One region of the Delftia sp. BGA-UO-ETr-SB1 genome, then DNA from elsewhere that is predicted to be linked to it. Evidence: predicted binding sites of a transcription regulator. Region 1 holds the regulator's gene; each other region holds the start of a gene.
The links. Region 1 encodes LexA, which represses DNA repair genes until DNA is damaged. Its sites were predicted from a motif close to ACTGTATNNNNATACAGT; they were not measured.
Positions count from the first base shown of each region.

Region 2: AC57B5_RS26640 (DNA topoisomerase IV subunit B) is a predicted target of LexA. The motif match lies at 1,289-1,306, and genes of this name have one in related genera.
Region 3: recA (recombinase RecA) is a predicted target of LexA. The motif match lies at 1,814-1,831, and genes of this name have one in related genera.

Region 1 covers NZ_JCAQOW010000004.1:999,159-1,002,428, forward strand. Annotated here, with positions in the region: gene AC57B5_RS05040 (sigma-70 family RNA polymerase sigma factor) at 1-227, opposite strand, end outside; gene AC57B5_RS05045 (hypothetical protein) at 484-906, opposite strand; gene lexA (transcriptional repressor LexA) at 1,069-1,743, opposite strand; gene AC57B5_RS05055 (asparaginase) at 1,842-2,813, shown strand; gene adk (adenylate kinase) at 2,906-3,270, opposite strand, start outside.
Region 2 covers NZ_JCAQOW010000006.1:1,731,976-1,735,245, reverse strand. Annotated here, with positions in the region: gene AC57B5_RS26640 (DNA topoisomerase IV subunit B) at 1-1,255, opposite strand, end outside; gene AC57B5_RS26635 (MFS transporter) at 1,416-2,642, shown strand; gene AC57B5_RS26630 (hypothetical protein) at 2,656-2,805, shown strand; gene AC57B5_RS26625 (class I SAM-dependent methyltransferase) at 2,877-3,270, shown strand, end outside.
Region 3 covers NZ_JCAQOW010000005.1:1,638,191-1,641,460, reverse strand. Annotated here, with positions in the region: gene yddG (aromatic amino acid DMT transporter YddG) at 1-5, shown strand, start outside; gene recX (recombination regulator RecX) at 2-478, opposite strand; gene recA (recombinase RecA) at 680-1,783, opposite strand; gene AC57B5_RS17605 (MarR family winged helix-turn-helix transcriptional regulator) at 1,931-2,431, shown strand; gene AC57B5_RS17600 (response regulator) at 2,531-3,205, shown strand.

The sequences.
Region 1 (3,270 bases):
AGATAGGACTGCTCCAGCGTGCGGCGGCGAAACAGGTCGGCGACCAGGCCCCGGGCGATGGTGGCCAGGTAGCGCCTGGGTTCGCGGATGTCCTGCTGCGGCAGGGGCGAGCGCAGCAGGCGCACAAAGGTGTCCTGGGCCAGGTCGGCGGCATCGTCACGGTTGCCCAGGCGTTTGCGCAGCAGGCTTTCCAGCCAGGGATGGTGGTTCTGGTAGAGGCTGTGCACGGAGAAGGCTGGGGCGGAGGAGGCGGGCGCGCAGTGGCAATCGCTGCTGCAAAAGATAATAAGAATGCTTATCAATTATCTTTCAGGCCGGCGCCCCTCCCGCAAAGAGGGCATCCACTTGTTGCATGTGCGCTACAGGGCAGTGGTGGCCGCCAGCCTGCACCAGATTTGCGCAGGCCGATTCCTCGTGCGGCACGCGGTCCGCGCCGCCCAGGTTTGTGTCGTGCAAGGTGTGTCGCACACCTTGCATCGGGCCTCAGTTGGACGCTGATCCGCCGTGTGCCTCCATGCGCTCCAGCGCAGCGCAGACATCCGCCATTCGCCCGGAGATGAACAGGCATTCCGGCTGCTCCTGCGGCGACCGCTGGATGATGCGCAGGCCTGAAGGCTGCTCAGGCGCGGATTGCAGGGTGGGCTGCGTCGGCAGCAATGGCAGGATCAGCTGGGCATCTCCATGGTCTGCAGCGCGTGCGGCCTTGCCGCGGCGCTGCTGGCTGCGCCGGCGTGCCTTGCTGAAAGAGATCACGTTGGCGGGCTCGGGTGCTGCGGCAGGTAATGGCTGGCACGCAGGGGCTTGTGCAAGAGGCATGGCCGACTCCATGGCGGTCGCAGTCAGGCGGATGCCATGTGCCAGGCGCAGGAAGGAAAAAGAAGACAGTGTTGGCAGAGCGAATCCCATGTGACGACTCCTGTTGGCGTGTTTCAAAGAGGCATGGACACAGGCAGGATTGCGGTTTGCGGGCAAAGCTCCGCCCAGGGCGAAGCTCCAAGGCTTCGCGCCTACCACCTGGGCGGTGCGTGAAATGGGGTGAGGCGGCCGGAGAAGGGCCGCCAGTCCGGCTTACATGGACATGCTGTTGCGGATCAGCCCCACGGCCAGGCCTTCAATGGCAAAGGCCTCTTCGGGGGCGACGCGAATCACCGGGTAATCGGGGTTTTCCGGCAGAAGTTCCACGCCCTGCGTGGTGCGGCGCAGGCGCTTGACGGTGACTTCGTCACCCAGGCGCGCCACGACGATCTGGCCGTTGCGGGCTTCGTGTGCGGACTGCACGGCCAGCAGGTCGCCGTCCATGATGCCCGCGTCGCGCATGGACATGCCGCGCACGCGCAGCAGATAGTCGGGGCGCGTCTGGAACAGGCTGGGCTCGACGGAATAGGTTTGGTCGATGTGTTCCTGCGCGAGAATGGGTGAGCCCGCCGCAACGCGGCCCACCAGGGGCAGCATCAGCGGTGCCAGGGCCGACAGCGGCAGTCCGAAGCTGGTGCCGCGCGCGGCATTGATGTTGCGCACGGTGTCGGTACGCAGGCGAATGCCGCGCGAGGTGCCGCTGACCAGTTCGATCACGCCTTTGCGGGCCAGGGCCTGCAGGTGTTCCTCGGCAGCGTTGGCGGACTTGAAGCCCAGCGTGTTGGCGATTTCCGCGCGGGTGGGAGGCGCGCCCGTGCGGGAGATGGCGGCCTGGATCAGGTCCAGGATCTGTTGCTGGCGGGCGGTGAGCTTGGGATGGTCGAGCATGGCGTGCGTCCGGTCCTTGAGGGCAGATGGCAGGCTGGGAGGCCATCTGATGATTTATACAGTATCTGTATTTTTAACCAGTTTTCCAAGAGGTGCAAGTGGGGCAGTCAAAGTTGGTGATTCTGGGCACGGGCGGGACCATCGCCGGCCGGGCGGATTCGCAGTCGCAGGGCGTGGGGTACAAGGCCGGGCAGATCACGGTGCAGTCGCTGCTGGAGGCCGTGCCGGACCTGGAGCAGCAGGCGCTGGGACCCGTGCAGACGCAGCAGATCGCGCAGGTGGACAGCAAGGATATAGACTGGCCCGTGTGGCGCGCGTTGCTGCGCGCCTGCATGCAGGCACTGGAGGATGCGGACACACGTGCCGTGGTGATCACGCATGGAACGGACACGCTGGAAGAGACGGCCTGGCTGCTGCACAGCCTGCTGCCGGCCACCAAACCCATCGTGTTGACCTGCGCCATGCGCCCGGCCACGGCCCTGTTAGCAGACGGCCCGCAGAATCTGCGCGATGCCGTGACCGTGGCTGCCAGCGGCGGGCGCAGCGGCGTATGGGTGGTGGCAGGCGGCGAGGTGCATGCGGCAGCCCAGGTGCAGAAGGTCCATCCCTACCGGCTGCAGGCAATGCGCTCCGTGGAAGGCGGGCCGCAGGCGTTGGTGGAGGAAGGGCGTGTGCGCTGGCTGGTGCCCGATGCGCCGTCCGTGCGGGCCGTGGTGCCTGCGCTCACGTCATCAGGTCTGCTGGCGCTGGATGAGCTGCCCTGGGTCGAGGTGGTGTTCAGCGGCGCCTTGGCGCGTGCCAGCGGTGTAGATGCGCTGGTGGCGGCAGGCGTGCGTGGCATCGTCGTGGCTGGCACGGGCAATGCGACGGTTCACGAAGGCATGGAAGCGGCCTTGCAGCGTGCCCGCGACAAGGGTGTCTGGATCTGGCGGGGCACGCGCTGTGCCGAAGGCCTGCCCGTGGCCTCCGGCCTTGGGACCAACCCGGCAGAGGCCGATCTGGCGCAGCTGCCTGTGGCAAAGGCCCGGATTGCGATGATGCTGGCGCTGGCAGCGCAGCCGCGCGATTGAGCCGGGCGGCGACGCCGGTATTTCTTCGGTTGCCGGCGGTCAACAAAAAAGCACCCGCCGGGTGCTTTTTTCGTTGCGGCACATGGCCTGCATCACTCAGCCAGTGCAGCCAGTGCGCGTTGGGTGATGTCCTCGACCGAGCCCAGGCCGCTGATGGCACGGTACTTGGGGGCCGCTGCGGCTTCCTTTTCGGCCCATGCGCGGTAGTAGTCCACCAGGGGGCGGGTCTGGCTGCTGTAGACGTTCAGGCGCTTCTTGACGGTTTCTTCCTTGTCGTCTTCGCGCTGCACCAGCGGCTCGCCGGTCACGTCGTCCTGGCCTTCGACCTTGGGCGGATTGAACTTGACGTGGTAGGTGCGGCCCGAGGCGGGGTGGGAACGGCGGCCGCTCATGCGCTCGATGATGGCGTCGAAGGGCACGTCGATCTCCAGCACGTAGTCCAGCTTCACGCCAGCGG
Region 2 (3,270 bases), on a different contig from region 1:
TGAGCTTGCCCGGCAGCACGGCCACGCCCGAGCCCTTGCGCTTTTCGACCTTCTGGCCCGCCTTCTGGCGGGTCTGCGCGGCCTTGATGGCGATCTCGGCCAGCTTGCGGCCCCATTCCACGTGCTCGTTGAGCCACAGCTCCAGCGCGGGGCGCACATAGCCGCTGACCAGGCGCACGGCATCGCGCGAGTTCAGGCGCTCCTTGATCTGGCCCTGGAACTGCGGGTCCAGCACCTTGGCGTTGAGCACATAGCTGGCGCGCGCAAACACGTCGTCCGGCATGAGCTTGACGCCCTTGGGCAGCAGCGAGTGCATCTCGATGAAGGCCTTGACCGCCTGGAACAGGCCGTCGCGCAGGCCGCTGTCATGCGTGCCGCCGGCGGTGGTCGGGATCAGGTTGACATAGCTTTCGCGCAGCGGTGCGCCGTCCTCGGTGAAGGCCACGCACCAGGCGGCGCCCTCGCCTTCGGCAAAGCTGTCGTGGTGGCGGTCGGCAAAGCCCTCGCCCTCGAACAGTGGGATGACCGCCTCGCCATGCAGGCTTTGCTGCAGGTAGTCGCGCAGGCCACCCTTGAACTGCCAGGTCTGGGTGTCGCGCGTCTTCTCGTTGACCAGGGTCACCGACACGCCGGGCATGAGCACGGCCTTGCTGCGCAGCAGGTGCATCAGCTCGCCCATGGGCAGCTGGGGCGATTCGAAATAGCGGGCATCGGGCCACACGCGCACGGTCGTGCCCTGCTTGCGTTCGCCCGCGGCCAGCGGCCGCGACTGCAGAGGCTCGACCACGTCACCGCCCGAGAAGGCGATGGTGGCCACCTTGCCCTCGCGGTGGATGCAGGCCTCAAGGCGCGTGGCCAGCGCGTTCGTGACCGAGACGCCCACGCCGTGCAGGCCGCCCGAGAAGCTGTAGGCGCCGCCCTTGCCCTTGTCGAACTTGCCGCCCGCATGCAGCCGCGTGAAGACCAGCTCCACCACGGGCGCCTTTTCCTCGGGATGCATGCCGAAGGGGATGCCCCGGCCGTCGTCTTCGACGCTGTAGGAGCCGTCGGAATGCAGGGTGAAGCGGATTTTCTTGCCGAAGCCGGCCAGTGCCTCGTCGGCCGCGTTGTCGATCACCTCCTGCAGCACATGCAGGGGGTTGTCGGTGCGCGTGTACATGCCGGGACGCTGCTTGACGGGCTCAAGGCCCTTGAGCACGCGTATCGAGCCTTCGGAGTATTCGCTGGCGGAAGTGGGAGATGGTTTGACTGCCATGGGGGCGGATTGTAGTGCGCGGCCCGGCTCAGTGCTGGATGCATTCACAGTCATTGACATTGACTATCCCGAAAAAGCCGCTGCCATCAAGGGCCGCGCTGGCGCATGGGCGACCCAAGCGGCACAGCGCAAAACCCGGAGTTTCGCTAAAGTTTGCCGCATGCAAAAAAACAACCAACCCATGTCCATGGTGCAGATACTGCTGTGCGGGGGCGCAGTCGTGACGCTGTCCATGGGAATCCGCCATGGCTTCGGCCTGTGGCTGCAGCCCATCACCCAGGAGATGGGCTGGACGCGCGAGTCCTTCGCGCTGGCCATCGCGATCCAGAACCTGTCCTGGGGCGTGCTCGGCATCTTCGGCGGCATGCTGGCCGACCGCTTCGGCGCCTTCCGCGTGCTCCTGGTGGGCGCGCTGCTGTATGCGCTGGGCCTGGCCGGCATGGCCATGGCGCCCACGACAACCTGGTTCGCCCTGACGGCCGGCGTGGTGATCGGCGCAGCCCAGGCAGGCACCACCTATGCCGTGATCTACGGTGTGCTGGGCCGCCAGATTCCCGTGGCGCGGCGCAGCTGGGCCATGGGCGTGACGGCGGCGGCGGGCTCCTTCGGCCAGTTCTTCATGGTGCCCGTGGAAGGCAGCCTGATCGCGAACTTCGGCTGGTCCAACGCCCTGCTGCTGCTGTCGCTGTGCGCGCTGATGATCATTCCGCTGGCCTTCGGCCTGCGCGAGCCCGGCTTCCAGGCCGGCAACGCCCGTCCCGTGCGCGACCAGAGCGCGGGCCAGGCCGTCGCCGAAGCGCTGCGCACGCCCAGCTTCGTGCTGCTGACGGCCGGCTACTTCGTCTGCGGCTTCCAGGTGATGTTCATCGGAGTGCACATGCCCAGCTACCTCAAGGACTACGGCCTGGCACCGCAGGTGGCCAGCATCTCGCTGGCGCTGGTGGGGCTGTTCAACATCGTTGGCACCTACGTGGCCGGCAACCTGGGCCAGCGCCTGCCAAAGCGCTATCTGCTGTCCACCATCTACTTCACGCGCTCGGTGGTGATCGTGCTCTTCCTGCTGGCGCCGCTGACGCCCTGGTCGGTCTATATCTTCTCTGCCGCCATGGGCCTGCTGTGGCTGTCCACCGTGCCGCTGACCAATGCCACCGTGGCCCAGATCTTCGGCGTGCAGCATCTGTCCATGTTGAGCGGCATGGTGTTCTTCAGCCATCAGGTGGGCAGCTTCCTGGGCGTCTGGCTGGGCGGCTATCTCTATGACCACACAGGCAGCTACCAGGTGGTCTGGTACCTGGCCATCGGCCTGGGCGTGGCCGCCGGCCTGCTGAACCTGCCCATACGCGAAGCCCCCGTGGCACGGTTGCGCGCGGCCCAGGCCGCTGCCTGACATGACGACATCCATGACCACATCCACCAGGCCCCGCCCACGCATCCTGCGCAGGCTGGCGCTGTGGGCCGCCGTGCTGCTGGTGCTGGGCCTGGTCTTCATGCTCTACCTGCAGCCGCAGTTCATGCTGGGCATGGCAGACCAGATCTGGGCCTGCTTCTGAAATGGAAGCGGCAGCGGCGAAGGCCTGGCGGCACAATGTCGGCCGCTTTCACTTTATTTCCAAAATTGCACATGCACGCAGCCACGCCGCCCTCGCCCTGGATCCAACGCTGGTCGCACCTTCTGGCGCCCCAGGCCTCGGTGCTTGACGTGGCCTGCGGCCCCGGCCGGCACATGCGCTGGTTCCATGCGCGTGGCCACGCCGTGACCGGCGTGGACCGCGACGCCCAGGCCCTGGCCGGCCTGCAGGGCGTGGGCGAGCTGCTGTGCGCCGACATCGAAAACGGCCCCTGGCCCCTGCCCGGCCGGCAGTTCGGCGCCGTGGTCGTGACCCACTATCTGTGGCGCCCGCTGTGGCCGGCACTGCTGGACAGCGTGGCCCCCGGCGGCGTGCTGCTGTACGAAACCTTTGCCCAGGGCAATGAGGCTTTCGGCAAGCCTTCCCGCCCCGATTTCCTGCTGGCGC
Region 3 (3,270 bases), on a different contig from region 1:
ACTAGCCTTCGTCCTCTGCTCCTGCGTCCCAGTCTTCGCTGCGCCCCCGCAGCACCTTGCTCGCAATTTCTCCACCAAAACCGCGCGCGGCCAGGAAACGCATCTGCTTGAGCCGTTCCTGCGGTGTGGCCGGTGGTGCGCCGAAGCGCTGGCGCCATACGGCAAGGGCGCGCTGCAGTTCGGTGGCGCGCAGTTGCTCTGCGGCGGCGCGCACCAGTCCATCGTCCAGCCCCTTGTTGCGCAACTCCTGCACCACGCGTGCCGTGCCAAAGCGTGCGGCCTTTTGGTGCAGCACGGACTCGGCCACGCGCTGGGCACTGATGAAGCCGCGCTGCTCCAGCGCATCGAGCATGGCGCCCAGGTCTTCGCCTTCCTCCACATGGGGGGCGAGCTTGCGTTCCAGCTCCAGCCGTGAATGTTCGCGCTGGCCCAGCAGCTTGAGCGCCCGGCCCTTGAGCGACAGCTTGGCGAATCCCATGCGGCAATGTCTCCTGAATCGTCCCGAATAAAAAAGGCCCCCACGCTCCCCTTGCTGCGCAAGGTCCGCTGCCCCCAAGGGGGCCGCTTTTTTGCCTTGGGGCGTCCCGGCGATAAAAAAGGCGCAGACGTGAGCCTGCGCCAAGATGGCAAACACAGTGTGTGCAGGCGCGGCAGCGCCTGCAGTGAGGGGTCAGGCCGCTCAGGCTTCGATCACGCCGTCCTTGTCGGCCTTGGCCTTGCCCGTCTTGGCGGCCTTGGCTTCGGGGGCATCGCCACCGGCCGTGGGCAGCAGGGCGATGCCCAGGCTGTCGCGCACCTTGTTCTCGATCTCCACGGCCAGGCCGCTGTTCTCGCGCAGGAATTCGCGGGCGTTGTCGCGGCCCTGGCCGATCTTCTCGCCGTTGTAGGCATACCAGGCGCCCGACTTGTCGAGGATCTTGGCGTTGACGCCCATGTCCAGGATTTCGCCTTCGCGCGAGATGCCTTCGCCGAAGAGGATGTCGAACTCGGCGGTCTTGAACGGAGGCGAGACCTTGTTCTTGACGACCTTGACCTTGGTCTCGTTGCCGATGGCCTCGTCGCCCTTCTTGATGGTGCCGGTGCGGCGGATGTCCAGGCGGACCGAGGCGTAGAACTTCAACGCATTGCCGCCCGTGGTGGTTTCGGGGCTGCCGAACATCACGCCGATCTTCATGCGGATCTGGTTGATGAAGATGACCATGCAGTTGGTCTTCTTGATGGTGGCTGTCAGCTTGCGCAGCGCCTGGCTCATCAGGCGGGCCTGCAGGCCGGGCAGCTGGTCGCCCATCTCGCCTTCGATTTCGGCCCGGGGTGTGAGGGCGGCCACCGAGTCCACGACGATCATGTCCACGGCGCCCGAGCGCACCAGGCTATCCACGATTTCCAGGGCCTGCTCGCCGGTATCGGGCTGGCTGATCAGCACTTCGTTGAGGTTCACGCCCAGCTTCTGGGCGTAGCTGGTGTCCAGTGCGTGCTCGGCGTCGATGAAGGCACAGGTGCCGCCCTGCTTTTGCATTTCGGCGATGACCTGCAGCGTCAGCGTGGTCTTGCCCGAGGATTCAGGGCCGTAGATCTCGATCACGCGGCCACGGGGCAGGCCGCCAACGCCCAGGGCGATGTCCAGGCCCAGCGAGCCGGTGGAGACGACCTGGATGTCCTGGATGGCTTCGCCTTCACCCAGGCGCATGATCGTGCCCTTGCCGAACTGCTTTTCGATCTGGGCGAGTGCGGCCTGCAGGGCCTTGGCTTTTTCACTGTTGGCGGTGGTGACGGCGGTGTTCATGCGGACTCCTGGGTTGGCTGGGGTTTCAGCTCTGTATTTGCATTCAGGCTGGATGCTTGAACAGTAGTTTATGGGCTTGTTGGTTTGTTTTGTTGGTGTTTTTAGTCAGTTTTCCTGACTTGTTGGATTTGCCTCCACAATGCATCCATGAGTGAGTTTTCCCCCGTCACGCCGCCCGCCGATGCCTGGCGCCAGACCCACCTGGGCCGCCTGCTCGGCCATGCCATGCGGCGGTTCGACGCGCGTGTGCTGCAGCTCATGGCGCGCGATGTGGAGGTGCCGCTGGCGCTGTCCAATCTTGCGGCGCGCGACAAGGTGGGTGCGGCCCACATCCACATCACGCGGCATCTGTCGCTGGCTGGCGACAGGCTCACCGACCTGGCCGAGCGCGCTGGCATGACCAAGCAGTCCATGGGCGACCTGGTGGCCCAATGCGAGGCCTGGGGCCTGGTCACGCGCGAAAGCGACGAGCGCGATGCGCGCGCACGCCGCATCCGCTTCACGCCTGCGGGCCTGGCATGGCTGCAGGCCTTCCATGACGCCGTGTCCCAGGCCGAGGCCGAGTTCCGCGAGGAAGTCGGCGACGACATCGCCACCGTGGTGGCGCTGGGGCTGGAGGCCTATGCGGGCGGCGGCTCACTCGGGTAAGGTCCCTGCCCGTGGGGCGGGGCGCATCCTAGAATCCTAGGAATCAAAGACGCGCATTGCCAACATCCAGAGCGCGTCTGTATTTCAGGAGACAACCCCATGCGCATTCTGATTGCCGAAGACGACCAGGTCCTGGCCGATGGTCTGCTGCGCAGCCTGCGCGGCTCGGGCGCCGTGGTCAGCCATGTGGCCAACGGCAGCGAGGCCGATACCGCGCTGATGACCAGCAGCGAGTTCGACCTGCTCATCCTGGACCTGGGCCTGCCCAAGATGCACGGGCTGGAAGTGCTCAAGAAGCTGCGCGGCCGGGGCGATGCGCTGCCGGTGCTCATCCTCACGGCGGCCGACAGCGTGGAAGAGCGTGTGCAGGGGCTGGACTACGGCGCCGACGACTACATGGCCAAGCCGTTTGCGCTGTCCGAGCTGGAGGCGCGTGTGCGCGCGCTCACGCGGCGCGGCATGGGTGGCGCCAGCAGCACCATCAAGCATGGCCCCCTTGTCTACGACCAGGCCGGCCGCGTGGCCACCATCGACGGCAAGATGGTCGAGCTGTCGGCGCGCGAGCTGGGCCTGCTGGAAGTGCTGCTGCAGCGTGCGGGCCGGCTGGTCAGCAAGGACCAGTTGGTCGAGCGCCTGTGCGAATGGGGCGACGAGGTCAGCAACAACGCCATCGAGGTCTATATCCACCGCCTGCGCAAGAAGATAGAGCGCGGCCCCATCCGCATCGCCACCGTGCGCGGCCTGGGCTACTGCCTTGAGAAGATCGCTTCCTGAGGCAGCTGCCCCGGCTGTCAGGCCCGGGTTGGCTTGCCTGCGCATAGTGGCGGATGCCACGGGGC